DNA from 3 places in the Marinomonas rhizomae genome. Region 2 is predicted to be linked to each of the others. Evidence: predicted binding sites of a transcription regulator. Region 2 holds the regulator's gene; each other region holds the start of a gene.

Region 1 (10,688 bases), 400 kb from region 2:
TCATTGGTTTTGGGGAACCATTGCAGGTTCTTGGCGAATCTATCGAGACGTTTTTATCGCGTCCTTGTTAATCAATATTTTTGCCGTTGCCAGTCCTCTTTTTGTTATGAACGTCTATGATCGCGTTGTACCAAATAACGCGTTTGATACTCTTTGGGTGTTGGCCATCGGGGCGGCAGTAGTGTATTTATTTGACTTTTTATTGCGCACCTTACGGGCTTATTTCATCGATATTGCAGGTAAAAAGTCCGATATCTTGATCTCTGCGGCTATTTTTTCTCGGGTAAGTAACATTACTATGGCATCAAGACCCAAGTCTGTTGGGGCTTTTGCTAAGAACCTTCAAGAGTTTGAAAGTATTCGAGATTTTATTACGTCGGCATCGATCACCACTTTGGTTGATATTCCTTTTATGTTCTTGATTATTGGGGTGATTTGGTTAATTGGTGGCCCCGTTGGTTACATTCCTATTGTCACTATTGCCTTAATCGTTCTTTATAGTGTCATCATACAAATTCCTTTACGTCGCTCTATTGAAGAAGGGCAAAAGACGGCATCACAAAAAAATGCGGTTTTGATTGAGAGTTTGTACAACGCAGAAAGCGTAAAACTCAATAATGCGGAAGGTGTGATGCAGAAACAGTGGGAAAATGCGGTTGGCAATATTGCTGATTGGGGGGTGAAAACTCGTCAGTTGTCACAATCGTCTTCTTCTTTTGCCATGGTTGCTCAACAGTTAACAACTGTCATTATTGTTATTGTTGGGGTGTATCAAATATCGGAAGGCAATATGAGTATGGGGGCTTTAGTGGCGTCTGTGATGTTGACCGGAAGGGCGCTTGGCCCTATGGCACAAGTGGCCAGCTTAGCGACACGCTACAATCAAGCAAAGTCGGCTTTTACTTCTTTAAACGAAATTATGGCTTCCCCTGTTGAAAATCCTGATGACGTCAAATTTGTTCATCGACCAGTGTTTAAAGGGGACTTTCAATTTGAAGCGGTTAACTTCGCTTATCCTGAGCAAGAACAAGCTGCAGTCAGTGCTATTAATATTAATATTAAGCAAGGCGAAAAAGTCGCTATCATTGGTCGGATCGGATCAGGTAAATCGACTCTTGGTAAGTTAATGACCGGTCTTTATACACCGGATAGTGGTGCGATAAGAGTTGATGGAGTGGATTTACGTCAGGTAAATCCAACAGATCTACGTCGAAATATTGGGTCTGTTTCACAAGATGTAAATTTATTCTATGGCACTATCAAAGATAACATTGTCATGGGGGTTCCCTACATGGAAGACGACGCTGTTATTCGTGCCGCGGACTTATCAGGTGTATCTGAATTTGCGAATCGTAAGCCGAGCGGTTTAGACAGTATTGTCGGAGAGCGTGGTGCCTTGTTATCTGGAGGTCAGCGCCAAAGTATTGCTATTGCAAGGGCGTTGCTTTTTGATCCGCCAATTTTGATTTTGGATGAACCGACAGCGTCGATGGACAACACGACAGAAGCAAGGATGAAGCGTCGTTTAATTGAGGGAGTGAAAGACAAAACCCTTATCTTAATTACACACAAGGCCTCTATGCTAGATATGGTTGATCGTATTATCGTTATGGATAATGGTCGCTTAATTGCTGATGGTCCAAAAGCGCAAGTGCATGAAGCGCTTCGTCAAGGCAAGTTGAAGGTCAGTTAATAATGAGTAATAAAAATTCGATTTCACAAGATGATCTAGAGTACTTGACGGACCGAAATGCGGCCTTGATGTTGAAAACACCACGTGGTGGGAGAATTATCCTTTGGGTGGTTTTTATATTCGTTATTTCTGCATTGGTGTGGGCACATTATACAGCATTAGATGAAGTGACTGTGGGCGAAGGAAAAGTCATTCCCTCTAGTCAAGTGCAACAGATTCAAAACCTTGAAGGCGGTATTTTAAAAGAGATCAACGCCAAAGTAGGGCAAGTGGTGGAAAGTGGTCAGGTGTTGATGACGATCGAAAATACTGAAGCTTTGTCGTCATTGCGTGAGCAACAAGTCGAGTCTATTAATTTGAGGGTTCGTGCGACGCGTTTACAGGCAGAATCTTACGGTGTTAAACCAGAATTCGATCCGGAAATGATTAAAGAATATCCGCAAGTTGTAAATCGAGAGTTAGATTTATATAAAAACCGATTGGAGTCTTTGCGGACTAATCAGGTTAGCTTTCAACAGCAAATTGAACAAAAGAAACAAGAAATTGTTGAGTTACAGGCAAAATTAGACAATTTAAAGCAGAGCTACTCATTTTCTAAAGAAGAATTGGCATTAACTCGACCAGCCTTTGAGCAAGGTGCTGTCTCTCGGGTTGAATTGTTGCAGCTAGAGCGGCAGGTTAATCAGTTGCAAGGGGATTTGGAAGCGACTCAGTTAGCAATGCCGCGCGCTCGTTCAGCATTAAAAGAAGCTCAGAGTAAATTTGATGAAGCAGAAGCAAAATTTAGAGCGGATGCACAAGAAGATTTAACGGGTGTAAAAAGTAAGCTGGATCAGCTTCGTGAAAGCAACGTGTCTTTAGAGGATAAAGTATCAAGAACGCAAGTTCGTTCGCCAGTAAAAGGCATTGTAAAGCAGATTCAGATTAATACCGTTGGCGGTGTTATAAAACCAGGAATGAACTTACTTGAGATAGTGCCGATAGAAGATTCCCTATTGATTGAAGCAAAAGTTCGCCCAGAAAATATTGGTTTTATTAAGCCTGATCTGAGCGCTGTGGTGAAACTGTCAGCTTACGATTTTTCCATCTTTGGTGGATTACATGGGGTGGTTGAAAACATTAGTGCTGATACTATTCTTGATGAAGAAGGGAATAGCTTTTATTTAGTAAGGGTAAGAACAGATAAAAACTATTTAGGTACTAAAGCAGCGCCATTGCCGATCATTCCGGGTATGCAGGCGACAGTCGATATCATTACTGGTAAGAAAACACTGCTAGACTACTTACTGAAACCTATTCTAAAAGCAAAACAAAATGCGCTTCGTGAGCGGTAATTACAAAAATCTTTCTGGGCACAGTGCTTGGTTACAAATGTTAACAATGTGTTATCGTTTGCTGGTTAGAATGGTTCATCGCACTTGATAGAACGAGACTTACTTTGAAAACTTTGTGTTGGAATACAGACGATGCCGTATGGAAACATTGGAATCAAATAGTCAGTGTGAGCGATTCTTTGGTTCGAGTGAAAACATTAGAAGAGGTGCATCACGCGCTTGAAACTGCGTCCGGTTTCCAGTACTGCTTTATTTATTTGGAAGATATATCTTTACCTAAACAGGTTGAGGAAGTTGTTGCACTTTGCTCAGCCTTTCCAAACCAAAAGGTCATTGTCTTCCCTAATCAATCAAGCCAAGCCGCGGCATTAAGACTTTTCTCTGTTGGCGTTTGTGGCCAGTGTGCGCCTTATATTGGTCAAGAGCAGCTTTCTTTAGTGCTGTCTGTGGTTGATTCTGGTGAAATCTGGGGTGGAAAAGCCTTCATTCAGCAGCTCATTATGCAGCAATCTGCCGCACCAGAAGAAATTCACAACGATGAACTAGATGATTTATCTGAGCGTGAATTAAACGTTGCTCTGCATGTTGCAAGAGGATTATCGAACAAGCAAATCGCACTAGAAATGGACATTACTGAACGCACCGTCAAAGCCCATTTGACCTCTATTTTCAAGAAGACCAACACCAAAGATCGTTTGGCTTTAGCATTACTAGCACAGACTAGATACGCTGTGCATTAAATTGGATCATAGATATTAAACGTTTGCACTGATTCTGCTCGTAGAATCATAACCCACGTATTATTTATCTAGCTTATCACTTTCAAAGGCTCTATTTAGAGCCTTTTTTTGTATCTGAGCCTTGAGGATTAGTGTGTCTTAATGGCGCATATCTTGCATTTTTTCTGATTATCACTTTACGTTTTTAAGAGAATGCACCATGCCTGCGCCCCCAGAAAAAGAATTAACCGTGATGCTCGTTGATAATGAGCCAGCGAGAGCGGCCATTGTAGAGCAAGCTATGATTGATAGTGGCTATCGTGTCATTAGACGGTTAGAGAATGCTAAAAACCTGACAGAAGCGGTGGCAGAATTTCAACCAGATATGGTTATTATTGATATTGAGTCGCCGGATCGAGACATGTTAGAAAATATGTCTCGCCTCACTCAAGATAATCCTCGCCCAATTGTTATGTTTGCTGAACAGGACGACTCTAAGTATGTAGAGGCCGCTATTAGAGCAGGGGTGAGTGCTTATGTGGTTGATGGTGTGAATAGTGGCAGCGTTAAGGCATTATTGCAAGTTGCCATTGCAAGGTTTCGAGAGTTTCAGGCATTACGGTTAGAGTTAGAATCCGTAAAAAGCCAGCTTGAAGATCGGAAGCTCATAGATAAAGCAAAAGGACTGATAATGAAGCATCAACAATGTGATGAGCCTGCTGCCTATAAAGCGTTGAGAAAACTCGCGATGGATCGTAGTCAGCGTATGACTGATGTAGCTCGAAATATCATATCTGTGATGGAATTAATGGGAGGTTCAAAATGAACCTGATACAGCCAAATAATGTTATTCAAAATAGCGAACCTGTTCGTATCGGTTTTATCCCACTGATCGATTGTGCGCCTTTTGTGGTCGCTCAAGAGAAGGGTTTTTTTGCCAGTGAAGGTGTTAATGCTGTGCTTTCAAAAGAAGCGTCTTGGGCGAGTATTCGCGATAAAGTGGCGTTCAATTTGTTAGATGGTGCGCACATGTTGTCATCTATGCCGATCGCTGCTAGCTTAGGAATAGGCAGTATCAAAACGGCCATGCAAACCAGTTTTACTGTAAGCCATAATGGTAACGGTATTACTATTGGTAACTCTCTGTACGACCAGCTTCAACATTTTTCGGGCTCTTCTTTGGACATCCGAACGGGTGTCGCCTTAAAAAGGCTAATAGAGAGTCGGGGTGATAAGGTCGCGCCGCTGCGTTTTGCGATGGTTTATCCCTATTCATCTCATAATTATCAGTTACGGGACTGGTTAAGTCGTGCTGGTATCAATCCAGATAAAGACGTTCAGATAGTGGTCATTCCTCCGGTAAAAATGGTTGATAATCTAAGGTGTGGCGACATAGATGGTTATTGTGTTGGTGAGCCATGGAACAGCTTAGCGGTTGAGCAAGGTGTTGGCCATATGCTGGTTACTGGCTATGAAATATGGGGAAGCACTCCAGAAAAAGTGTTTGGAGTAAATACTATTTGGGCCGAACAGAATCAAGCGCAACACCTTGCAATTATTCGAGCTTTAGAAAAAGCATGTCTGTGGGTTGATGAAGCAGAAAATCAAGCAGAACTACTTAGCATCTTGAGTCATCCCGATTATTTAAACTGTACTGTGCAACAGTTGGTATATGGGTTTGGCTCTATTAAGCCAAAGAGTCAGTTTGATTGGCCAATGGAAGCGTTTCAACGCTTTTCTGGTAGCGACATTAATAAGCCGCTACCTAGTTATGCATTATGGGTCATGGCTCAGATGCATCGTTGGCAACAGTTAGGCAATAATGTTTCCAAGCTTAACCAGTTAGCCGAGCAGATTTATCGTAAAGATCTTTATTATAACGCGCTTGGCTTGGTCGAAGACAAAAACACTATAGAGTGGCAGTTGCCAGAGGCTGACGAAGCTGCTTGGCTTTCTTTGGTGTCACATGGGAAGGTACGTTTACATCCAGAGGGGATCTTAAAGGGGTTTGAAACATTTGCGTAAAGCGTATCTGATGGTGTGATGTTTTAGTGCGCTGTGCAAGATAATTGGGCAAAAGTAAAGATTTTCAATATGTCGGTATTTAAAAAGCTGGGTTATAAAATACAAAAAATCATATAAATCAGTCGTTTGTTTTACTTGGCACATTGCGTGCTTTATAAATCACATAGAGATAAAGTATTTTTAAAAATGGTGAAATTGGCAACGATCGTTAATTGTCACCCACATTACTGAATATCCAAAGTCGGATTTTCTTTGAATGGCAAAGGCGCCTGCAAACACATGTTAATTGTGATTTGCATGCGCCTTTTTTGTTTTTCTACTTTTTGAAATGTATTTAGATGCGGAGTATGACAATGAACCTAAGATTTTTGAAAGCCTTAATTCCCCTTCCTAAAATGGGGGCTTCTGTACTGATGGGGTCTGCTCTTTTATCTGGCGTTGCTCATGCTGAAGTAGGTTATGCCGAAAAAGAAGAGCTTAAATTTGGTTTTATAAAGTTAACAGATATGGCGCCATTAGCGATTGCTTATGAGAAGGGCTATTTCGAAGACGAAGGTTTGTACGTCACTTTGGAAGCACAAGCTAATTGGAAAGTTCTGCTCGACCGAGTGATTGATGGTCAGTTGGATGGCGCTCATATGTTAGCGGGTCAGCCACTTGGCGCCACCATTGGATACGGAACGAAAGCTCATATAGTGACGGCTTTTAGTATGGATTTGAATGGTAACGGTATTACGGTTTCTAATGATGTTTGGGATGAAATGAAGAAAAATATTCCAAATGGTTCTGACGGCAATCCCGTTCACCCAATCAGTGCCAGTGCGTTAAAACCTGTGATTGACGGTTATAAAGCGCAGGGTAAGCCATTCAAAATGGGCATGGTATTTCCTGTTTCCACTCATAATTACGAGCTGCGTTATTGGCTGGCTGCTGGTGGCATTCATCCAGGTTATTACGCGCCAGCTCGAGGCGACACCAGTGGTCAAATTAACGCCGATGCTTTGTTGTCTGTGACACCGCCGCCACAAATGCCAGCCACCATGGAAGCGGGAACGATTTCCGGCTATTGCGTTGGTGAACCTTGGAATCAACAAGCCGTGTTTAAAGGCATTGGAGTACCAGTCATCACAGATTATGAAATCTGGAAGAATAACCCTGAGAAAGTCTTTGGTGTCAGCAGTGACTGGGCGGAAGAATATCCCAATACTCATATTCGTGTTGTAAAAGCCATGATTCGCGCAGCGAAATGGTTAGATGAAAACAACAACGCTAATCGTCCTGAAGCTGTAAAAATACTCTCTCGTAGCCAATATGTTGGTGCCGATTACGATGTTATTGCTAACAGTATGACTGGCACATTTGAGTATGAAAAAGGCGACAAGCGTGATATTCCCGATTTCAACGTCTTCTTCCGTCATCACGCCACTTATCCTTATTACAGTGATGCTATTTGGTATCTCACACAAATGCGTCGTTGGGGACAAATTTCCGAACCTAAGTCTGACGAATGGTTCATGAAGATCGCTAAAGATGTCTACCGTCCTGATATTTATGCGCAAGCGGCACAATCCCTATTAGAGGATGGTGTCATGTCGGCAGACGAGTTTCCTGATTTTGATAAAGAAGACGGCTTTAAACCACCTCAAAGCGATTTCATTGACGGTGTCATGTACGACGGTAAGCACCCAAACGATTATCTGAAACGATTTAAGATTGGTCTAAAAGGCGATGATCAGGTCTAAACCAAACAAGATTAAGTGAGAAAAAGATGATGATATCAAACATAACTATGGCTTCTTTAAAGGACAAGATCAGCGCCTTTTCTGTTAAGGGAATCCTGCTGCCCGTCTTCGGCATTCTTGTGTTTATCTTGTTATGGCAAGTTGGAGCAAGTCGAGTTCATACCTCTTTGGGAGAGTTTCCTGGTCCAGTTGTGGTGTATGAGCAATGGAATAGTCTCGTTGCAGAACATCAGAATGAACGGGTGAAGGCGGACAAGTTTTACGTCCGCCAAGAAGAGCGTATTGCAGAGCGTCAGGCTAAAGATCCTAGTTATGCTGGCATTATCCGGGATTACACTGGTAAGCCGACTTTCTTTGATCAAATATTTACCAGCTTGTACACCGTTCTAGCAGGGTTTGGTCTGGCCAGCCTTATTGCTATTCCTGTAGGGATTTTGATCGGCTTGAATCGTTCTGTTTACAGTGCTCTAAACCCAGTTATTCAGGTATTTAAACCGGTTTCTCCGTTAGCTTGGTTGCCTTTGGTCACCATGGTAGTGAGTGCGAGTTACGTGTCCGATGATCCTATGTTCTCGAAATCTTTTCTGACGTCTATGTTCACGGTCACCTTATGTTGTATGTGGCCAACCCTGATTAACACCGCGGTGGGTGTTGCGGCAGTCGAGAAAGACCTGCTTAACGTATCGAAAGTCTTGCGCCTTGGTTGGGTGACGCATGTGATGAAGATCGTCATCCCTTCAGCCATCCCTTTGATGTTCACCGGCCTGCGTTTGTCATTGGGTATCGCTTGGATGGTGTTGATTGCAGCGGAAATGTTGGCGCAAAACCCAGGGTTAGGGAAGTTTGTTTGGGACGAGTTCCAAAATGGTAGCTCGAACTCGTTGGGTCGAATTATGGTGGCGGTTCTGATGATTGGCTTTATCGGATATTTGTTGGACCGAGTGATGTTGGCATTCCAGCGCTTCGCATCTTGGGATAAGACACAGGTGCTTCGCTAAGAAGCGATAGCTCGAAAATAGATTAACTTAGAATGCGCTAATAGGAGAATACGATGACAACACATTTAGACATCAGCCATGTTTCTATTGAGTTTCCTACACCAAAAGGGCCTTTTAAAGCCCTTGATAATGTCAGCCTGAAAATACAGAAAGGCGAGTTTGTTTCTCTTATTGGACATTCTGGCTGTGGTAAATCGACTGTCCTTAATATCGTTGCTGGTTTGTATGACGCAACAGAAGGCGGCATTTTATTGGATGGTCGTGAAGTAAAAGGGCCGGGTCCAGAACGTGCGGTGGTTTTTCAAAACCATTCTTTGCTGCCTTGGTTAACTTCTTACCAAAATGTTGAATTGGCGGTAAAACAGGTTTTTCGTAAAACCAAATCAAAGAAAGAAATGCATGACTGGATCATGCATAACTTAGAGTTAGTACACATGACGCACGCAGCGGACAAACGCCCAGATGAAATCTCTGGCGGTATGAAACAGCGTGTTGGTATTGCTAGAGCCTTGGCGATGGAACCTAGTGTTTTACTGATGGATGAACCTTTCGGAGCATTGGATGCTTTGACTCGAGCGCACTTGCAAGACTCACTAATGGAAATCCAAAAAGACTTAAACAATACCGTGATTATGATTACTCATGATGTGGATGAAGCTGTGTTGTTGTCGGATCGTATTGTGATGATGACTAATGGCCCAGCAGCAACCGTAGGGGAAATTCTGCATGTTGATCTTGAGCGTCCTCGTGAACGTCTGGCCTTAGCGAATGACCCAAGGTACGTGGATTATCGGACCCAAGTGTTGACCTTCTTGTATGAAAAACAACGCAAAGTAGAGCCGATTCAAGCAGTTGCTAGAAATAAAAAATCGGCTACTAGCGCCAAGGTTGCCAATGCCTAGTCTTATCTCTCAGTCGGAGAAACGCCGTCTCGTCATTGTCGGTGCTGGTATGGCTGGCAGCAAGCTTGCGCATGACTTCGAAAAAGCGCATGGCGATGAGTACCAAATAGTTTTGATTGGTGAGGAATCCAGAGTTGGCTACAACAGAATCATGCTGTCTTCTTTGTTGGCGAATGATATTTCTGATACCGAAATGCCATTAGTCGATACACAGAAGATGCAAGAAGATGGCGTTGATATTGTGTCCAATGATCCCGCTATTAAGGTGGACTCGAAAAATAAAACGATCTTATTAGCCAGTGGAAAAAGCATTATATACGACCAATTAGTGCTAGCGACAGGCTCTCGGGCAAGTGTGTTGCCAATCCATGGTTCGTCTGCCCCCAATGTTATGGGTTTTCGTACTTGGGAAGATGTGGATGTCATGACACAACTGGAAGGCAGGCAACCTGTTTGTGTGATAGGTGGTGGCTTACTGGGTTTGGAAGCAGCAGTGGGTTTAGTGAAGCGTGGCCACAAGGTTGTGGTGTTTCATCGTTCTAATTGGTTGTTAAATCGTCAGCTAGATGAAGAATCAGCTGGGCTTTTGCTGAATAGACTTGAGCAAATGGGCATTGAGTTTCGTCTTGGTGAGTCACCAGAGTTTTTTTTACAAACAGATGATGGTCGAGTGTCTCATGTGGTTTGTCAAAATGGTGAGTCGCTGGCGGTTAATTTGGTCGTTATGGCGGCAGGAATTTCGCCAGAAATCGCTTTAGCTAAGGCGGCAGGATTGGCAACCAATCGAGCGATTTTAGTCGATAAGCAAATGCAAACTTCTCATGCTGATGTATTTGCGTTGGGGGAGTGTTGTGAATTTGATCAGCAAACCTTTGGTTTAGTTGCCCCTATTTGGACACAAATTAACGTTTTGATGAAGGTGTTGGTTGGAGAAGAGGCTGCGTTTGCCATAGAGCCTACACCGACCAAATTGAAAGTATCGGGCATCAATCTTTTTTCGGTCGGTAAGATTCAACCCTCAGAAGAAGACAGCTGCATCCTTTTCAAAGATGTTAGCGCAAATCATTACCGCAAACTGGTAGTCAACGATGGCTTACTGGTTGGCGCAATTCTATATGGCAACGTCGCCGATGGGAGCTGGTATTTCCAGCTTATTCAAAATAAGACCAATGTCTCTGACATACTTGATTTACTGGTATTTGGTGAAGCGTATTGCTGTCCTCAAGTGGCCTGAATTAAGCCGTTTTAGACGTTGCTAGCCGTTAGGCATATTAC
Region 2 (10,688 bases):
ATTTTTTGTTGATGCTTCCATCAATACATCTTTACCAGCAACACCAAAGTCAGCCACACCATGATCAACATAAGTAGGAACGTCAGTCGCACGCAAGATAACTAGCTTGATGTGCTCATGATTGGTATCAAATATTAATTTTCGGCTTTTACTAATATCTTCAACTGGAACTATATTCGCTTTTTCTAAAAGCGGTAAAGTTTCACCAAGGATGCGCCCTTTCGACAGCGCAATCGTTAATGTTTTACTCATATTAATTTAAGACCCGTGAAATTTTCGCACCCAATGAACCGAATTTTTCTTCAATACACTCATAACCACGGTCAATATGGTAAATGCGATCAATCTTTGTATCACCGTCTGCTACTAGAGCAGAAAGCACTAAACTTGCTGAAGCTCGTAAATCTGTCGCCATGACTGGCGCACCCTTCAAACGCTCACAACCACGAACGATTGCAGTATTACCATTCACTTCAATATCTGCGCCCATGCGAAGCATTTCATCAACATGCATAAAGCGGTTTTCAAAGATATTTTCAATCACTCGGCCAACACCATTTGCAACCGAGTTCAAAGCAACAAACTGGGCTTGCATATCGGTTGGGAATGCAGGATATGGTGCTGTACTAATATTAACAGCCTCTGGACGACGTCCTTCCATATCGACTTCAATCCAGTCTTCACCACAAGTTACCTTTGCCCCAGCTTCTTCCAGCTTAGACAAAACAGCTTCAAGTGATTTAACGTTGGTATCAATCACGCGTACTTTTCCGCCAGTAATGGCAGCAGCAACCAAGAAAGTACCCGTTTCAATACGATCAGGCATAACTGGGTAGCTTGTACCATGCAATGTTTCAACGCCATCAACAACAATAGTATCAGTGCCATGCCCGGTAATTTTAGCGCCCATAGCAATAAGACACTCAGCCAAATCAACCACTTCTGGTTCACGCGCTGCATTTTCTAAAATGGTTTGACCGTCCGCCAAAGTTGCCGCCATTAGCAAGTTTTCAGTGCCAGTAACCGTTACCTTGTCAAAGAAGATACGCGCACCTTTAAGGCGACCATCAACACTGGCAACGATATCGCCACCTTCCACAGAGATTGTCGCACCCATGGCTTCCAAACCACGTAAATGCAAATCCACTGGACGGCTACCAATAGCACACCCACCAGGAAGAGACACAACCGCTTTACCAAAATGACTTACCAATGGGCCAAGCACCAAAATAGAAGCTCGCATGGTTTTAACAAGGTCATAAGGTGCTTCACAGTTATTAAGCGTCGACACGTCTAACTGAACGCTCATCTTTTCGTCAACCACAACACCACAACCCATAGAGCCAAGCAGTTCAAGCATGGTGGTAATGTCATGTAGATGAGGTAAATTCTTAATTGTGATCAATTCTTTTGTTAACAAAGTTGCCGCTAAAATAGGCAACGCAGCATTTTTCGCGCCAGAAGCACGAACAACGCCATTAAGCCGAGTACCACCGGTAATCAGAAGCTTATCCATATGTTTAATCTCTTATAATCGCTTTTATAGCTTGCTTAATTGTTCGGGCGTGTAGGTTTTCATTGTAACGGCATGAATCGCGCCACTGGAAATAGCTTCTTGAAGATGCGAGTAGACAAGCTGCTGTCTCTTAACTGTCGACAGACCCTCAAATTCGCTTGTCACTACAACTACTTGAAAATTACAACCTTCTCCTTTAGCAACCACTTCGCAGTTGTTGATAGAGGATTCTAAAAGTGCTTTAACTTCACCTGCGTTCACAGTCGCTCCAAAAGATAAAAATTCTTGATTGCTTTATTCTACATGAGTACAGCCAACTACTTAACACCTCTAAGCCCAACTCTGAATAAAAAACCACTTGTTTTCCAAGATTTTATTCAAGACTGACAATACTCACTACCACTCACTACCAAAAATAAAAAATCCGAACTCATAAAATGAGTTCGGATTTTATTATTCACAAAATACAGATCTTACTCAGTTAAGACTTCTTAGCCAAAGACTCTCGCCAAGCAGAAATCGCCAACTCTATGTCATTTTTGTTTTGCTGCATCATGACGCCAAATTGCTTACGGAAAGTTAAGCCAAAGTTGATATTATTAATCACCACATTGCTCAACATCCAATTACCAGCCTTGGTTTCTTCCATATAAAAACTGATATTTAACATCCCACCTGCTTCCATTTGGAAATCCACATCAACTTTTGTTTCTCTCCCCCTTCCCTGAGGACCTAGAGGTAAGACATTAATGCGATCAGCATCAAGCTCTAGCAAAGACGTACCGTAAGTTTTTAACAGTGTATCCTTAGTAACGTTGGCAAAACGAGCACGTTGTTCAGGCGACGCTCTTCGATAATATTTCCCCATTACTTTTTTGGAAAAATCATCAAAATCAACCACACCAGTCAAAATACTGTTAACTCGCTCTTCTAATAGAGCAGGATCTTTAGCCAGCACCGCTTTATCCGCAACAATATCATTACGAAAAGCCTCTACCACTTTAACAACAGTATCTCTTGCCCCTTCCTCATTTGACCAAGTTAAACTTGAACCGAGTAAAGCAAAAACAAAAAAAACACCAGATAAAATCTTAGTCATAACTACTTCTCCGAATCGCCAGATTTAAACAAAAACTGACTGATCAAAGTCTCTAAAACCAAAGCAGACTGAGTATCGTAAATTTCGCTACCATTTTTCAGCACCTCATCATCGGCACCAATAGAAATACCTAAGTATTTTTCACCCAATAGACCACTAGTTAAAACCGCAATAGAGCTATCAGTAGGAATATTATTAACATCTGAATCAATATTCATTGTTACTAAAGCCATATACAGCTCTTTATCAAAGGTGATGGATTCAACATTACCCACAGCCACACCCGCAATAGAAACCTTAGCTCGACTTGTTAGACCTGCAATATCATCAAACCTAGCTACGACTTGATAAGTATCCTTTTTGCTAGAAAAAGCCAGCCCACTCACCTGTACAGCCAAATAAACAAGAGCAGCGACGCCCAACACGATAAAACATCCGACCAATAATTCTGAACGTTTACTTCTCATCCTAAAAATCCCCAAACATAGCAGCGGTTAATACAAAATCTAAAGCCAAAATAGCCAATGAACCCAGCACCACCGTACGAGTGGTTGCTTTACCGATTCCTTCAGAAGTGGGAACACATTCATAGCCTTGATAAACGGCAATCCAAGTTACAACCACTGAAAAACACAACGCCTTAATCAAACCATTAACGATATCGGTATCGAAATACACAGACTGCTGCATGGATGACCAAAATGCGCCATCATAAACACCCAACCATTCGACCGATACAAGATGTCCACCAAGAATCCCCGAAGCAGAAAAAATTAGACTTAAGATCGGCAGACAAATGACGCCAGCAATGAAACGAGGCGCAATGACTCGTCTTAGCGGATCAACACCCATCATCTCAAAACTAGACAATTGCTCGGTCGCCTTCATCAAGCCTATTTCAGCCGTCAACGACGAACCTGCGCGTCCAGCAAAAAGCAGCGCCGTGACAACGGGTGACAACTCTCTCAACAGCGAAAGCGCCAGTAATTGCCCCACCGCCTCTTCAGACCCAAATTTAGCCAAAATACTGTAACCTTGCAGCGACAGCACCATACCAATAAATGCACCCGAAACAATGATAATTACGAGTGACAATACCCCAACAGAATAAAGCTGTTTCACCAGCAAATTCACAGACTCTTTAAAGCGCACAGGCAATCTAAATATGCTTTGCACCAAAAAGATCCCAGCTCGCCCAACAGCCTCAAGCCAATCCAACAAGGACGCCCCTAACAACCCAATAGCTTTCATAGTGCCACCTTAGCGGAGATATCTTCTTCTGGATAATGGAAAGGAACTGGCCCATCAGGCTCACCGTTTAGAAACTGCTTCACTTCAGGATCATTTGAAGCCCGGATTTCATCAGCAGAACCTTCAGCAATAACTCGCCCACCAGCCAAAATACAAACGTGATCAGCAATAGAAAGTGATTCTTCAACATCATGAGAGACAAGCACAGACGTCATATTTGCTGAATCATTCAGCTGACGTATTAGCTTCACAAGCACCCCTTTAGAAATAGGATCTTGCCCAGTAAAAGGCTCATCGTACATGACAAGTTCAGGATCTAAAGCAATAGCCCTAGCCAATGCAACACGTCTCGCCATACCGCCCGATAACTCAGATGGCATTAAACTAGCGGCTCCCCGCAAACCAACACTGTGAAGTTTCTTTGCAACAATGTCCGCTATTGCCTTAGCATCTAACTTAGTATGTTCCTCCATGGGAAAAGCAATATTCTCAGCAACAGACATATCACTAAACAAAGCGCCACTCTGAAAAAGCATCCCCATTTTTTTCCGCACTCTATAAAGTTCAGACCGTGATAAAGCGTGAACATCCTGTCCATCAACTAAAATAGTGCCTGAATTAGGTGCAAGTTGTGCGGCAATCAAACGCAGCAAGGTTGTTTTACCTGTTCCACTAGGCCCCATTACTGCCGTAATTTTACCTCGAGGAATGGTGAGGGATACATTTTCGTAAATTGCCCGCCCTCCCCTAAAAAAACTAACGTCTTGGACTGTTATATAAGCATCTACCACTGACACACCTTTTTAATCCCTATCGAATATCGACCGATACTACCATCGCCCCTAGATAAATAAAATCACAGAGCGGCCAAATACACTTTGTTTGTAAGATCAAGCCTTGAATTTAAACGTCAAACCTCATTAAATGGTACCTCCTGTATCAATGAGTAATATCAATACCATGCTATTGTTTTCTATCGCCCTAATTGTAGGGCTAGTTTTACTGGTTATGAGCTCCGACAAATTCATCGAGCACTCTGCCCTTGTGGCAGAAAAACTCAACGTAAACCCTATGATCATAGGGATAACGCTGGTTGCCTTTGGCACGTCCGCACCAGAAATGGTCGTTTCAGCCATAGCAGCACTTGATAATGCCCCTGAAATTGCCGTGGGTAACGTACTTGGCTCTAACATTGCCAACATCGCCCTTGTCTTTGGTATCACATTGCTTTTTTCGGCTATTCCAATAGCCTCTGGCTTATCTACCAAAGAAGTCCCTCTTGTATTAGGTATCACACTTTTAGCAGGCTTTTTGCTATTTGATCAGACACTTAGCGTATGGGATGGTGTGATACTAATTGCTGCCTTTATTATTATCCTGACAATATTGTTAAGAGGCAGTAAAGACTTAGAAAAAGATTTAAAAGAAGGCCTACCTGAAGACGATGGCACCTCAGTCACGAAATCTCTGATTATTGCGCTAATCGGACTCACTGTATTAATAGGAAGCTCTAAGTTGCTGGTATGGGGAGCAATTGGTATTGCGACAGCACTTGGTGTCAGCGAGCTGGTAATAGGCCTTACGATTGTTGCTGTGGGCACCAGCTTACCTGAACTGGCCGCATCAGTAAGCAGTGTAAGAAAAGGCCATCATGACATAGCAATTGGTAACATTTTGGGGTCAAACATCTTCAATTTGGCCACAGTATTACCGCTACCTGCTCTTATTGCACCAGGACTGGTAGATCAAAGCGTTATACACAGAGATTTCCCTTGGGTATTAGGCCTAACAGCTGCGCTCGCCTTGGCTATCTTCATCTTTAAGAAAACAACAGGTAACAGCATCCCACGATGGGTTGGTATTCCACTTATAGCCTCTTATGGTCTTTACTTATTTATTGTCAGTACAAGTGGTTCGATTTAATGCTTTCCCTTAAGAAACTCACGCAACCTAAAAGCCTACTAATCATTGGGGCCGCTATTTTAATAGCCGCCGTAATAGGCTGGTATGGAACAGCGCCAAAAGCATACTTAGTGGAAACCGATTCACTCAGTAGCTCACCTGACTATTTCATCACCAAGGTCAAAGTAAAAGAGTTTGATAATGACGGAACACTTATTGAAACACTGGATGCTGAACAAACCCTTCATTACATTGCAAAATCCAGAACACTTTTAGAAACCCCTAGTGTCGAACGCTACTCAAAATCAGGTCATTGGAACGCAAAAGCAGATAAAGGGGTTATTGAAGATGGAAGTAATGATATTCTATTAACAGAAAATGCTAGAGCGACTAAAAAATACCTCCAGTCGGAAGATATAAAGCTCAGTGCAGATAACATACATTACTTAGACAATGACAAATCATTAACCAGCTATGGAAATGCGACACTCATCTCCACACAAGGAGAGACCTCTGCTGGCGAAATCACAACCTATATAAATTCAGAAGAAGTCGTGATGACAGGGTCTGTACGAGGAAAATATGAAACAATTCATTAACATCGGTGCGTTGCTCACTTCAGCCCTTATTGGCCAATACGCATATGCCCTACCTGATGACCTTAATAAGCCATTAGAAATACAAGCCAACGAAGCGTCATTCGATCAAAATTCGGGTGAAGCAATTTACAAAGGCAACGTTTTCGTCAAACAAGGCTCTATTGAGATACAAGCACAATACCTTAAAGTATCGACAGACCCTCAAACACGAAAATTCAACAGCCTAGAAGCGAGTGGCAGTCCAGCAAAATTCAGTCAGCAAGTAGATTGGAGCGGGAACATTGTCATCAGTAAAGGCAATGAAATTCGTTATTTAACCAGCGAATCAAAGCTAGAAATCATGGGGAATGGCTACCTAAGTCGAATGCAAAACTCCATCACGGCAGACTACATACTCTATATGATCCAAGATGGCACCTTCAGTGCCGAGAAAAAAGATTCAGGGCGCGTATCAATGACACTACAACCACAAGCGCCACAAAACGAACCAGCACCTGAGACGAAAAAATAGATGGCACTATTAGAAGCAAAACACCTTGCAAAAAGCTACAAAAAACGCCAAGTCGTAAAGGATGTATCTATCTCGGTTGAATCTGGCGAAGCTGTTGGGTTACTAGGCCCAAATGGCGCAGGCAAAACAACATGTTTTTATATGATCGTAGGCATGGTGACAAATGATGCGGGTGGCGTTTTTATTGACGGTGTCGATGTGACTGGCGATGCTATGCATACACGTGCGCAAAAAGGCATCGGCTACCTTCCACAAGAAGCATCAATTTTTCGTAAGATGACCGTTGAAGACAACATTCTAGCCATCTTAGAAACACGCAAAGAACTAACAAAAACACAACAAAATGAGCGACTGGAAGAACTTCTTGAAGAGTTTCACATTACTCATATTCGCACCAACCTAGGCATGGCATTATCAGGCGGAGAAAGACGCAGAGTAGAAATAGCCAGAGCCGTTGCGATGAACCCAAAATTCATCTTACTTGATGAACCCTTTGCTGGCGTAGACCCGATTTCGGTCGGAGATATAAAGCACATTATTAAACACCTCCAAGAGAGTGGAATCGGCGTTCTAATTACCGACCATAATGTCAGAGAGACTCTAGACATCTGTGACAAAGCTTACATTGTTGGCAATGGTTACATTATTGCATCCGGTGACGCCAATACCGTCATTAACAATGAACAAGTCAAAAAGGTCTATTTAGGTGACGACTTCCGTCTGTAACCCCTTATCATTGCTGTAGAAAGGGAGTAGTATGCACAACTCATTCCAATTCATTCAATTAGAAGAAAGAGTTGCTCTATGAAGCAGTCTTTACAATTAAAGCTCGGCCAACAGCTGACAATGACGCCTCAACTGCAACAGGCTATTCGCTTGCTGCAGCTTTCTACGTTGGATTTAAAACAAGAAATACACGAATTCCTTGAATCTAACCCGCTGCTTGAGCTAGACGACGACGAACAACTGCATAACGAAATACCAGCCAGCATAGAATCCAAAAGTGCCCCTGAGACAACCGTCGATAACAACGAAGAAGCACGCGTTGAATCAGAGTGGACTGAAAGCATCCCCGAAGAACTATCTATCGATAGTAACTGGGATGACACCTATCAAAGTTCTGCCGCTGTCAGTGATCACAATAGTTATGAAGGTGACGGAGACTTCGAAAGTCGCAACGCTCCAGCTGAAAGTATCCAAGACCATCTAATTTGGCAATTGAACTTAACTCACATGTCAGACCGTGACATTGAAATTGCTTATGCCATTATTGAATGCGTTCAACCTGATGGCTACTTAAGCATTTCTACCGATGACATTTGTGAGTCCCTTGGCATCGAATTAGAAGACCTAGAAATAGAAGAAGTCATTGCTGTGCAACATAGACTGCAACGCTTCGACCCTGTTGGCGTATGCTCAATCGACCTACGCGACTGCCTTCTAGTACAATTAGAAGCCTTCCAGAGTCATCCGCTTTATAAAAGCACATACAACCTTATTGACCATTACCTACCACTATTAGGTAATCGAGATTTCGCACAACTGAGCCGCAAAACGAAACTAAAAGACGAAGCGCTAAAAGAAGTCGTCAACTTGATTCAACAGCTTAACCCGCGCCCAGGTTCAGTGATCGACGCAGATGATACAGATTACGTCATTCCTGATGTTTCAGTGAAAAAGCGTCATGGTGTATGGCAAGTTGAGCTAAACAACGACGCCCTACCGCCAATCAAAATCAATGAAACCTATTCTGCGATGGCGAGCACAGCGGCAACTACAGAAGACGCCACTTACATCAAAACCTCTCTTCAAGAAGCAAAATGGTTCATGAAGAGCTTGCAGAGCCGCAACGAAACATTATTGAAAGTGGCCAGCTGCATTGTAAGTCGACAAATTGATTTCTTCGAACTCGGTGAAGAAGCCATGAAACCCATGGTGCTTCATGATGTTGCAGAAGAAGTGGGTATGCATGAGTCAACCATTTCACGGGTGACGACGCAAAAATACATGCACACACCAAAAGGTATTTTTGAGCTTAAATATTTTTTCTCCAGCCACGTGAATACCGCCTCTGGAGGAGAATGTTCTTCTACCGCAATACGAGCTATGATTAAGAAGCTTGTGTCAGATGAACCAGCGAAAAAGCCATTAAGTGATAACAAGCTAGCGGCTATTTTAGCAGACCAAGGCATACAGGTTGCGCGACGTACTGTAGCCAAATATCGAGAGGCGATGAACATCCCTCCTTCCAATGAACGAAAACGACTGATCTAAACGGATACCATTTTATCATGTCCTTGAAATCATTATTAAAAGCAGAACTTGTTCTCGCAAAACAAGACATTGTTAGTAAGAAACGCGTCCTTGAGAGCCTTGCTGAAGTCGCTTCCAACCGCCTTCATTGCAACAACGAAGAAATCTATGACGCACTACTTGGCCGAGAAAAACTAGGCAGTACAGGCATTGGTAATGGCATTGCTATTCCGCATTGTCGTCTAGAGTCGGCAAACCACACAGCTATCGTTGTCATGTCACTGCAAACTCCAATTGATTTTGACTCTATCGATAAACGAGCGGTCGACCTAATATTTGCGCTGATTGTGCCACCTCAAGAATGCGATCAACACCTTTCTACATTGGCTCAAATCGCTGAGTTAGCACAATCTCCAGAATCACTGGATAAATTACGTGCGGCACAAAGCAGCGAAGAACTATTCAATATATTTGACTCATTAATATAGGAAATAAGCATGCAGGAAGAGTCCGTCACAATCATAAACAAACTGGGCTTGCATGCTCGCGCAGCGGGCAAGCTGGTTGAAACAACCTCTCGTTTCTCTTGCGACATCACCATAGAAAAAGAAGGCCGCAATGTTGATGGAAAAAGCATTATGGCCATGATGATGCTGGCCGCTGGCAAAGGCACTGAAATTCGTGTCAAAACCAACGGTGAAGATGAAAACGACGCAATTAAAGCGGTGATAGAATTAATTAACAATCGTTTTGGTGAAGACGAGTAAGGAATCAATGTCAGAGCAAAACACGCTTAACCACCTGCAAACGGTCACCGAATCGCTCGAATCTGGTGCCACCATGCAAATCCGTTATTTACTTAACGGCGCTTTGCCAGCTCAGGACGTTGCTCGCCTATTAGAGTCCTCCCCTCCCAAAGAACGTAAGCTTCTTTGGGAGCTAATTGAAGCCAAAAATGAAGGCGAAGTACTGCAATATCTGAGCGAAGATATTGGCGTACAATTCATGAAAAACATGGATACAGAGCGATTAATCGCCGTATCCGAACATTTTGAAAGCGATGACCTTGCCGATTTACTACAACATTTACCAGAAAAAATAGTAAAAGAAGTGCTTGCGTCCATGACGACGCAAGACAGAACAAGAGTTGAAGCACTATTAAGCTACTCGGAAGATTCTGCCGGCGGCTTGATGAACACGGACACCATCACCATACGTCCGAATATCACCGTCGACCTGGTGTTTCGCTACTTACGCAGACACAACTCCCTACCAGACATGACAGACAGTCTACTTGTTGTCAGCCGCTCTGATCGCTTGCTAGGCACCTTGCCCCTGACCACACTATTAGTCTCTGACATCAACGCCACAGTGCGCGATATCATGGAAACAGAATTCACCGTCATTGACGCAGAAACCCAAGCCAGTGAAGTAGCACAACTTTTTGAAAAGATGGACTTGGTTTCTGCCCCCGTCATTGATGGAAAAACAAAAAAGTTACTTGGTCGTATTACCATCGATGACGTTGTTGACGTTATCCGTGATGAAGCCGAACAC
Region 3 (10,688 bases), 2.0 Mb from region 2:
ATCTTCATCGGTTTTTTCGTATTCTTCCCAGTCTAAGTAGTAAGCCGCTAACTTTGCATCGACGCTGTCGTTTAAACTGGTACTAGCAGACAATTGAATATCGGATGCGCTAACTAGGTGAATTCGAAGTGCACTGATGTTTAGCATCAGCTTTTCTTCTTGCCAGAGACTGCTTTGCAATTGATACAAAGCATTCATAATGAGAAAGTGCTGACGAAACAGTTGTAAATTAGGATCGTCCGCGAGCTGACTAAATTCTGTTAGCTGGATCTTTAGCTCTTTTAGTATGTCAAACTCACTCATACCATTTGGGTGGTTTTTTAGGATCGCGAGAATCGGACCAACTAAAGGATTTTTCATATCTAGCTCGTATACTTTAGGTATTTACTACAGTGTATGTGATGAACCTAAAAATGGTCAAAGTTGAGCCGGAACTTTTTTAACTTGGGTAATAGAAAGACAACGTTATGTTATGGATTGTGGGTATTGTTATCGCTCTTTTATTGTTTGTTGGGCCAAGCGCGTGGGTAAAATATACCTTAAAGCGCTACGCCACGGATCGCGAAGATTTACCTGGAACAGGCGGTGAGCTGGCGACACATTTGGTGAAACGCTTTGAACTAAATGAAGTAAAAGTAGAAGCCGCACAAGAAGGCCATGATCATTTTGACTTTGGTCAACATGCGGTTCGCCTTAGTCCGAGTGTCCTTAGTGGTCGCTCTTTAACGGCGGTTGCTGTGGCGGCTCACGAAGTAGGACATGCCATTGCCCACGAGAAGAAGCAAAAAATTTCCCACCTCAGCACTCGCTATTTGCCCTTGGCGCATTTTGCTCGACGAATCACCGCAGGTTTATTACTTGGCTGGCCCGCCTTGAGCTTGCTGCTACATATTCCCTACGCTGTGCCTTTGCATGCCTTGGTTGTTGGTTTATCCGGATTATTAGCGGTTATCGTGCAACTAGCGATATTGCCAGAAGAATGGGACGCCAGCTTCAACAAAGCACTTCCCATTTTGAGAGAAGGCAACTACATCCCACAGGAAGACCTACCCAAAGTGAAGAAAATCCTCACCGCCTGCGCCATGACCTACGTCGCTGCCGCACTTATCAAAGTACTCTTCGTATGGCGCTGGTTTAAGCGATAACTTACTTCTTCCCCCCACCTCGTAGGTCGGGATGAGGGAGGCACGACCGTGATCCGACATGTCACGTCCTCACAATACTCGAACCAAACGGCGTTTATCTTCGAAACTACCGCCTACCTCATCAAAACGCCGTTTGGTTCTTGCTCGCTTTTTACTGGTAGAAAGTAGGTAAGCGTTTTAGTATCAGTGAATAAGGATTAATGATTAGCTCAAAATAGGAATATTCATGAAATACCGAGAAAGCGATAAAGATAAAAAGCTAAGAGATTGGTTTTCAAATGACTACAGTCACGGACTTCTCAAACGAATTGAGCTAAAGAAAGGTAAGCTGCGAGGCTTGAGTGAAATGGATCTCAGCTTTGATTACCCAATTACTGCGATAGCGGGAAAAAATGGAGCCGGCAAATCAACTATTTTAGCTTTAGCTTGTTGTGCTTTCCATAACAAAAAAAAGGCATATAAGCTCAAAGATAGAAAAGCTACTTATTATACTTTTTCAGATTTTTTTATTCAGCATAGTAGCGAAATTTCTCCAGTAGGGGTTGAAATCAACTATTCTATTGCCTTTGATAGTTGGAAAAAATCACCAAGCCTACCAAACGGTTTGGGTGTTGGAGTACAAAAACGTTTTAAGAAGGAGGCTGGTAAATGGAATTACTATGCTGGTCGTGTTCATAGGACTGTTGTTTTTATTGGTATTAGCCGTGTAGTTCCTCATAGTGAAAGAAGCCAATCACGATCATACTCTAAACAGTTTTCGGAACAGGCTCCACTTGGATGGGAAGATGAAGTCAAAGATACTGTTGGCTATATCTTAGGTAAAAATTACGAATCATTGAGGTTCCTAGAACACTCCAAATATACACTACCAGTTGTGGAGGTGGCAGGAGTGAAATATTCAGGTTTGAATATGGGAGCAGGTGAAAACGCGCTATTCGAAATTTTTAGAGTTTTATATTCTGCAGGTAAGGGGGCCTTACTCGTTATTGATGAGATTGAATTAGGGCTTCATGCTGACGCTCAGCGAAAGCTAATTCAGAAGTTAAAAGAGTCCTGTATAAAACAAAAATCGCAAGTCATATGCACTACACATTCTAAGATTGTTTTCCAACAATTACCTCCCGATGGGCGTAGATATATAGAAGCGATTGGTGGTAAAACCAAAGTAACGTATTCTATTTCTCCTGAGTTTGCTATGGCAAAGATGGGAGCTAAAGAGGACGAAGAGCTAGAAATTTTCGTTGAAGATGGAGTGGCAAAGTCTCTTCTTTCTGCGTTACTACCAACAAAGCTTAGATCAAGGGTGTCAATTCGAGTGATTGGGTCTGCTGCTGCATTATCAAGACAGCTTGCGGCTGCATTCCTTAGACATCCTGAGAAATTAGTGTTGGCTATATTCGATGGCGACCAAAAAAATAAATACAATCAGCTGCTGAAGCATGCAAAAGATATGTCGGAAACAAGCAGCCCTGAGTTTGTTGAATGGTTTAAAGAAAAAGTATCTTTTTTGCCTGGAGATACTTGGCCAGAAGCTTGGATCGTTCAAAAGAACATTGAAACTTCGCAAACTTTAGCTCAGCAAGTAGATGCGGATGAGGATGAGCTATGTGAATTTTTGGAATATGGTCTTCAGGCCGGAAAACATAATGAATTTTATGAGATCGCTGAGCAATTAGGCTTCGACGAATTACATTGCATTCAAATTTTAACTTCGAATATTAAACAAAATTTCGAAACTGATTTTCGTGACATTTTTACCAAAATTGAAACTGCTTTACTTTAGATTAATAACTACATCAACTAAAGAAGAGGTCTTTAGTTGAAATAACTAAACCTTCTCAAAACCAACTGTCACAAAAAAGGCATGAAGTTCGCATAAAATCGTCTTACTATAAAAACTGACTTTTTGGTTAGTATTTTTTAATAAGAAAGATCTTTGTGAATGGAGTATTTTCATGACGTTTTTTGTTCCTAAGGGCGCGACTGTGTTCGCCTCTTCTTTGCTGTTTGCTGCGATGGCACAGGCTTCTACCATTGACCTGCGAGTCATGGAAACCACAGATATTCACATGAATTTAGTGGATTACGATTACTACGGCGATAAGCAAAGCGATGCAGTTGGCTTGTCTCGTGTGGCGACTTTGATTAAAGCTGCGCGTGGGGAAGTGACGAACTCTGTATTGGTGGATAACGGTGACTTATTACAGGGCACGCCGTTGGGTGATTATGTGGCGAAAGGTCGTGTATTGCGCTTCGGTGAAACGCACCCGGCGTTTAAAGCGATGAACTTGTTGGATTACGATGTGGGTAATATCGGTAACCACGAATTTAACTATGGCTTAGATTTTTTAATGAAAAGTTTAAGTGGCGCTAATTTCCCTTATGTTAACTCGAATGTGTATGTAGACGACGGTGACAACGATGCGTCTAACGATCAGCCGTATTTCCAGCCTTATCTGATTCAAGACAAAACCTTCGTCGATTCTGACGGCAAAGAACAAACGGTCAAAGTAGGTTACATTGGCTTTGTGCCACCACAAATTATGACGTGGGATAAAGACAATTTAACCCATAAAGTCATCGCCAAAGACATTATCGAAACCGCCAACAAATACATTCCTGAAATGAAAGCCAAAGGCGCGGATGTGATTATCGCGATTCCGCACAGTGGCATGATGAATTCCCCTTATATGAAAGGCGAAGAAAACGCGTCTTATCATCTTGCAAAAGTCGATGGTATTGATGCGATTTTGTTTGGTCACTCGCATCGAATATTCCCTGGCGACAAAGCATTAGACGCCTTTGAAGGTGTGGATGGCGAAAAAGGCACGGTATTTGGGAAACCTGCAACTATGCCCGGTTTTTGGGGTTCTCACCTTGGGGTGATTGATCTGAAACTTGAGCCTGCTGGCAATGGTTGGAAAGTCGCCGGTGGCAAAGCAGAAGTGCGCGCCATTGCGCGTCGTGAAGGCCGTAATACGGTGGCTTTGGTTGAAGCCGATGCGAGCATTAATGACGCGGTGAAAACCGAACACGAAGGTACTTTGGCTTATATGCGTCGCAAAGTGGGTGAATCCACTGCAGACATTAATAGCTTCTTTGCTCTCGTGCAAGATGATCCATCGATCCAGATCGTGAATAATGCGCAGATTTGGTACGTGGAAAATATTGTTCGTGGTACGTCTTATGAAGGTTTGCCTATCTTGTCTGCCGCAGCGCCGTTTAAGGCGGGTGGTCGCGGCGGTCCAGAGTATTATACCGATGTGCCAAAGGGTGACATTGCGTTGAAAAACGTCAGTGATTTGTACATCTATCCAAACGATTTAAAAGTCGTGAAGTTGACTGGCGAACAAGTAGTTGAGTGGTTAGAAGCGGCTGCCGGCCAGTTTAATCAAATCGATGCTAGCTCTGCTAAGTCACAAGAACTGGTAAATCAATCTTTCCCAACTTATAACTTTGATGTAATCGACGGTATCTCGTACAAGATCGATGTCACCCAGCCTGCTCGTTACAATGCGGACGGTGAGGTGGTTAATAAAGACGCACATCGCATTACCAAGGCGATGTTTAACGGTGAACCGTTAAGAATGAAAGATGAGTTCTTGGTGGCAACCAACAATTATCGTGCGGGCGGTGGTGGCCATTTCCCTAACCTTAATGGCGAGACCATTGTTATTGATGCGCCAGATAAGAACCGCGATGTGGTGGCAAATTACTTATTGAGCCAGACAACCATAAATCCAGCGGCCGACGGTAACTGGACGTTTGCGAGTTTCGGTAAAGCGAAGGTGTTGTTTACTACGTCGCCAAAAGCCAAAGAGGCAGCGAGTAAAAACATGTCCTACCAGTCTTTAGACGACAATGGTTTTGCTGTGTTTCAGATTAAATAGCTGAATTGAAATAACGGCTATTGAAATAGAGCGAAGCGCTTAAACGAAAAACGCCTGCTAGGATTTAGCAGGCGTTTTTTTATGGGCTTTTTTACTTTGTTATTAGCGCTGTTTGCTTTCAAACTCTGGGTGAATCCAAACGGGCGCATCTAAGCTTGGTAACGCTGCTTTGCCAAGAATCATGTCGGCGGCTTTTTCTGCCACCATGATGGTTGGCGCATTCAAGTTACCGTTGGTGATGGTCGGGAAAATAGACGAATCCACCACGCGAAGGCTTTCGATACCGCGCACTTGGCATTGCTCGTTCAGCACGGCCATTGGGTCGTTGTCATCGCCCATCTTACAAGTACAAGATGGATGATAAGCACTTTCGACGTTTTCTTTTACCCACTGGTCGATTTCTTCGTCGCTTTGGACGTTCATACCCGGCTGAATTTCATCGCCACGGTAATCGTCTAGTGCAGATTGTTGCAGCACTTCACGAGTTAGGCGAATCGTATCACGCCAGTCTTGTTTGTCTTGCTCGGTCGAAATGTAGTTGAACAAGATACGCGGCTTCGCCGCTGGGTTAGCAGATTCAATCCACACTTTTCCTCGGCTTTCAGGTTTGTTTGGACCAACGTGTACTTGGAAACCATGACCTTCAACTGCGGCTTGACCATCGTAACGCATGGCCGCTGGCAAGAAATGGTATTGGATATTTGGCGCTTTTAGTCCAGCACGAGAGCGAATAAAACCACAAGATTCAAAGTGGTTAGTCGCGCCAAGGCCCGTTTTGAAAAGCATCCAGCGTGTACCGATCAAGCCTTTGCTGATCAAACCAAGCTTGCTGTTTAGCGTCACAGGCTTCTTACAGTAGTATTGGAAGTAGACTTCCAAGTGGTCTTGCAGGTTTTCACCAACGCCCTGCAGTTCGTGAAGCACTGGTACGCCGGCTTTATCTAAGACGTCTTTCGGACCTATGCCAGACAGTTGTAATAACTGTGGTGAGCCAACTGAGCCAGCCGATAGAATCACTTCTTTGCTGGCGATAGCTTGCTGAGTTTGGCCGTTTTTGCTGAACTCAATGCCTGTGGCTTTTTTACCTTCAAAGATGACTTTGTGGCTCAATACACCCGTTTTGAGTGTCAGGTTAGGGCGTTGCATGGCACGACGTAAATAGGCGTTCGACGTAGAAGCACGCACACCATTTTTTACCGTCATGTGCATTGGGCCAAAGCCTTCTTGGCGGTAACCGTTGTAGTCGTCGGTTTTGCCGTAACCTGCTTCTTCGCCTGCATCGATAAAGGCTTGGTAAAGCGGGTTGTAAGTCATGTCGTTGCCGTTGTTGGTCGACAATGGGCCTTCGCCGCCACGGTATAAATCCGCACCGCCTTTCCATGTTTCGGCTTTTTTGAAGTAAGGCAGGCAAGTTTGGTAATTCCAGCCTTTGGCGCCGTTTTCTTCCCATTGGTCGAAATCACAGGCGTGGCCACGCACATAGACCATGCCGTTAATAGATGACGAACCGCCTAATACTTTGCCGCGTGGACAATGCATTTCGCGACCATCAAGACCTGGCTCTTTGTCTGTGTGGAACTGCCACGCGTATTTTGTCGTGTTCATTGGATAAGACAAGGCGGTTGGCATCTGGATAAAGACGCTCTTATCTGAGCCGCCCATTTCCAGTAGCAATACCTTGTGTTCGCCACTTTCTGTCAGTCGGTCTGCCAGCACACACCCTGCGGAGCCAGCACCGACGATAATGTAATCGTACGTTTCGTTTGCCATGACCTTTCTCATCTATTAAAAGTTAAGCGACCCGCCTAGTAAGGGCTTTGAATGTCGTTCAGATCGACAAAGACGCTTTTGTTTTGAGTGTAGTGGTACAAGGTCTCGATGCCATTTTCACGACCGATACCAGATTCTTTGTAACCACCTACAGGCATTTCAGCGGGTGAAGCACCCCATGAGTTGATCCAGCAAATACCGGCTTGTAGCTGGTTAATTACACGGTGAGCGCGAGCGAAGTCTTTAGTAAATACGCCAGCGGCCAAGCCTAGCTTGGTGTCGTTAGCACGAGCGATGGCTTCGTCTTCGTCGGTGAAGCTAAGTACAGACATTACTGGGCCGAAGATTTCGTCGCGAACTTGTGGCATGTCGTCGGTGCAATCCGTGAACACAGTCGGAGCAACAAAGGCGCCTTTGTCTAAGCCGTTTTCCGTGACTTGGTAACCACCACACAATAATGTCGCGCCTGCGTCTTTAGCGGCTTGAATGTAGCCAAGTACTTTTTGCATGTGGTCTTTGGAAATCAAGGCACCCACTTGCGTGTCCATGTCCATCGGGTCGCCAATGATCATAGCTTCGGTGCGTTCTTTTAATTCCTTGGTGAAAGCGTCCAACATGTCGGCGTGAACGAAAACTCGAGTACCATTAGTACATACTTCGCCTTGGGTGTAGAAGTTGGCGAGCATGGCGGCAGAAACGGCTTGATCTACTGGCATGTCAGGGAAGATGATCATAGGCGATTTACCGCCAAGTTCCATGGTCACTTGCTTCAAGGATTGCGCAGAAGCCGTCATGACTTTTTTGCCTGTGCCCACTTCACCAGTGAAAGAGACTTTGTCTATCCCTGGGTGAGCTGTGATCATTTGACCGGTGCGAGCATCGCCTTGAATGACGTTGAAAACGCCGTCGGGCAAGCCTGCTTGGGTAAATATTTCAGCTAATTTAAGAGCGGTAAGCGGCGTTTCTTCGGATGGTTTGAAGATCATGGCGTTACCCGCTGCCAGCGCTGGGCCAGATTTCCACATGGCGATTTGAATTGGGTAGTTCCATGCGCCAATGCCAGCGCAAATACCTAATGGCTCACGACGAGTGTAGAAGAAATTACCATTGCCAAGGTCTTGGTAATCGCCTTGGATCTTGTCGGTAAGACCTGCGTAATATTCGATTACGTCAGCGCCTGTTTGAATGTCTACGCAAATAGCTTCTTGAAGTGGCTTGCCTGTGTCTAATACTTCTAGACGGGCAAGTTCTTCGTTGTTTTCACGCAATAGTTCCGCCGCTCTTTTTAGAATACGGCCGCGCTCTACTGGGCTCATTGCTGCCCATACTTTTTGACCTTGTTTTGCAGACTCTACAGCAGCATCTAGTTCAGCTTGTCCTGCGTGTTCGACTGTTGCAATCACTTCGCCTGTGGCTGGGTTGATCGTCTCAAAGTGTTCTCCGCTGGTGGATGCATGGTAGCGGCCGTGAATGTATTGCTGCTGATGTGCCATGATGTGCCTCTTTAAGTCTGTTTTAACGACTCTGTTTAGAGTTGTTAAGGTATTTGATTTTTTATTAAACGCGCGTTCAATAAAAACAATTGTACATATTTTGGCTATAAATTGCAGCTCGAATCCATGAATTAGTGTCTTTGAGCAAAAAAATGACGTTATGGTGTCCGCTGTTAAGGGCGAATTTGAGAGGAAAAAAGAGGGAAATCGAGAGGTTAACGCCTCCACGTGAAATATGGAGGCGCATTGCCAGTGGCTTCTTTTAAGCTAAAATCGACTATTACAGGCTGATGACGCCGTTTGTGTCGTAGCTTATTGGGCTGGGAACATAGGCATCAGCCATGTCATCGTTTAGCCATTGTGTGTCGTCCAGAACATAGCGAAATTGGTACGAGGTTTCGATATCCAAGTTAAGCGTTGACGCAAAAACACCTGATTTTTGCTTTTTCATCGGGTTGGCTGAACTGTCCCAATTATTAAAGTCTCCAACCACAGAGACATGCTTGGCATCGCCAATAACGTCCGCAGGTAAGGCGAATTTTACTTTGCATTCGGGCTTTGTTTTCAAATACGTTTTTTCAATCATTTCCAGCTCCATGGTCTAACGATAGACAAATGTGTAAGGCTACTGCAAAAGCCTGAGGTCGTTGTTGAGCCCTGCGATTAAGCAGGCGTTTAGAATGAACTCTTTTTTAAAGACTCTTTTAGAAGTGAAGCAAAGCTTACGCCATATTTTCTAACTGATTAATTTCAATATTAAAAACCGTTATGCCTACGATTTAGGTTAGCCCTTTATAACCACTTTAGTCCCTGAAATAACGCTAAATGCGCTATTTCAGGGCTTAAGACAAATCCCTACAAACTTAAGACGTAAATTCACATTCAACGCCGTTTTCATGTCCTATACTCAAATGACACCAACAAAAATAATGAGGTGTTTTTATGGATATTCAAATGGTCGTTCTTATTGTGTTAAGTATTATGCTGGTCATTAAGATTGTTTATTTGGTTGTCTTTAAGCATTCTGAACAAGAAGCGGATGATCATTTCCATGACCATCATTCGCGCGTTCATCATTCGCGCGTTCATCATTCTCACAGTCGTCATTATCGTGATCATCACCATGATTCGTGATTATTAACTAAGCTTGAGAGCCATCGTTGTGACCTCGGTAACGTTTGTTTTTCGCTTCTTTGACTGTATTCAGGTCTACTAGGACCAAACCGTCCACGCAGTAGCCAAAGTCGGCATCGACACCAAAGTCTAAGAAGCGAACTCCGCCCGTTTCGCACAATTCACTGTATTGTTTGAACAGTGTTGGTACGCTGGCGCCAAAGTGGCTGAGCTGCTCTTTTAGTATCCTAAAGTCTTCTTCATAGTTATCGCCGCTGAACATGGCTGAAATAATATCAGCGTGTTCTGTGTTAACTTGATAAGGCGTGAAAGAGCGCGCTAAGTGTTCCTTATCGGCATAATAGAGTTGGTAAAAGGAAACAATGAAATCTTTTGCCACTTGAGGGTAGCTGTTGCTCAAACTCACAGGCCCAAACATGTAGCGAATTTCAGGGTGTCTGTCTAAATAGGCGCCAATGCCATACCACAAATAATCTAGGCTGCGTTTGCCCCAATATTTTGGTTGGATAAAGCTACGCCCGAGCTCAATACCTTGTTCAAAATAAGGTTCCATGTCGCACGAGTATTGGAACAGCTCAGAGCTATAGATGCGATTTGGTTTGTCTGACTTCATGTAGCGTGCGACTTCGCCAATACGATAAGCACCAACAATTTCTAGCTCTTCTTCATCCCATAGAATCAAATGGCGATAGTATTGGTCGAACTTATCTAAATCTGAACGCTCGCCAGTACCTTCACCTACTTTTCGGAAGGCAATTTCGCGTAAGCGCCCAATCTCTTTCATCGTCACCGACATTGGGTCGTAATCAAACAGGTAGATTTGCTTGTTGTCTTTGGTACTACCAAGATGTTCGGCTATTTTTAGTTCTTGTTTGATCATCTGTCTATTTTGCGGATGCTCAACGGTCTTTTCGGTTTTAAGTAGCGGTTTTTTGCCTTTGGCAATACGGTATAAATGGCGCTTTACGAGTTTGTTTTTTTCTTTATCGCTTAGTGGAAGTTGGGCTAGCTCTTGAATAGGAATGGCTTGGCCAACTTGCATGGGAATTTTGCGATTGCGTTGACGAAACATTTCGTTGGCGAGCTGAATGGTTGATAGTGGTCGATATAAAAGCGAGCTGGTGTAAAACAACATGGAGTTTCGTCCGCCAATATGAACCGGCAGTAACGGGCTGTTGGTCTTTTGCGCCAGCTTTAGATAGTTCTGATTCCATTGTTGATCTTTTACGCCGCTTGGCGACATGCGAGATACTTCG

What was found. Region 2 encodes sigma-54, which starts transcription at its own class of promoters, with help from an activator protein. Its sites were predicted from a motif close to TGGCACNNNNNTTGCTNT; they were not measured.
Region 1: a site for sigma-54 is predicted at 3,910-3,927, ahead of KDW99_RS07250 (ANTAR domain-containing response regulator). Genes of this name have one in related genera too.
Region 3: a site for sigma-54 is predicted at 9,011-9,028, ahead of KDW99_RS18610 (isoamylase early set domain-containing protein). Genes of this name have one in related genera too.

Annotation. Positions count from the first base shown of each region.
Region 1 covers NZ_CP073343.1:1,557,421-1,568,108, forward strand. The annotation lists gene KDW99_RS07235 (type I secretion system permease/ATPase) at 1-1,693, shown strand, start outside; gene KDW99_RS07240 (HlyD family type I secretion periplasmic adaptor subunit) at 1,696-3,027, shown strand; gene KDW99_RS07245 (response regulator transcription factor) at 3,132-3,767, shown strand; gene KDW99_RS07250 (ANTAR domain-containing response regulator) at 3,967-4,572, shown strand; gene KDW99_RS07255 (CmpA/NrtA family ABC transporter substrate-binding protein) at 4,569-5,771, shown strand; gene KDW99_RS07260 (CmpA/NrtA family ABC transporter substrate-binding protein) at 6,185-7,513, shown strand; gene KDW99_RS07265 (ABC transporter permease) at 7,561-8,511, shown strand; gene KDW99_RS07270 (ABC transporter ATP-binding protein) at 8,565-9,413, shown strand; gene KDW99_RS07275 (NAD(P)/FAD-dependent oxidoreductase) at 9,406-10,647, shown strand.
Region 2 covers NZ_CP073343.1:1,955,352-1,966,039, reverse strand. The annotation lists gene hisG (ATP phosphoribosyltransferase) at 1-252, opposite strand, end outside; gene murA (UDP-N-acetylglucosamine 1-carboxyvinyltransferase) at 254-1,516, opposite strand; gene KDW99_RS09260 (BolA family protein) at 1,541-1,777, opposite strand; gene KDW99_RS09255 (MlaC/ttg2D family ABC transporter substrate-binding protein) at 1,998-2,615, opposite strand; gene mlaD (outer membrane lipid asymmetry maintenance protein MlaD) at 2,618-3,082, opposite strand; gene mlaE (lipid asymmetry maintenance ABC transporter permease subunit MlaE) at 3,084-3,866, opposite strand; gene KDW99_RS09240 (ABC transporter ATP-binding protein) at 3,863-4,663, opposite strand; gene KDW99_RS09235 (calcium/sodium antiporter) at 4,809-5,789, shown strand; gene lptC (LPS export ABC transporter periplasmic protein LptC) at 5,789-6,367, shown strand; gene lptA (lipopolysaccharide transport periplasmic protein LptA) at 6,351-6,878, shown strand; gene lptB (LPS export ABC transporter ATP-binding protein) at 6,879-7,604, shown strand; gene KDW99_RS09215 (RNA polymerase factor sigma-54) at 7,683-9,152, shown strand; gene ptsN (PTS IIA-like nitrogen regulatory protein PtsN) at 9,170-9,619, shown strand; gene KDW99_RS09205 (HPr family phosphocarrier protein) at 9,629-9,898, shown strand; gene mgtE (magnesium transporter) at 9,906-10,688, shown strand, end outside.
Region 3 covers NZ_CP073343.1:3,964,770-3,975,457, reverse strand. The annotation lists gene KDW99_RS18640 (DNA-J related domain-containing protein) at 1-360, opposite strand, end outside; gene KDW99_RS18635 (zinc metallopeptidase) at 468-1,145, shown strand; gene KDW99_RS18630 (ATP-dependent nuclease) at 1,372-2,928, shown strand; gene KDW99_RS18625 (bifunctional 2',3'-cyclic-nucleotide 2'-phosphodiesterase/3'-nucleotidase) at 3,101-5,035, shown strand; gene betA (choline dehydrogenase) at 5,138-6,805, opposite strand; gene betB (betaine-aldehyde dehydrogenase) at 6,841-8,298, opposite strand; gene KDW99_RS18610 (isoamylase early set domain-containing protein) at 8,579-8,884, opposite strand; gene KDW99_RS18605 (hypothetical protein) at 9,241-9,432, shown strand; gene KDW99_RS18600 (GNAT family N-acyltransferase) at 9,440-10,688, opposite strand, start outside.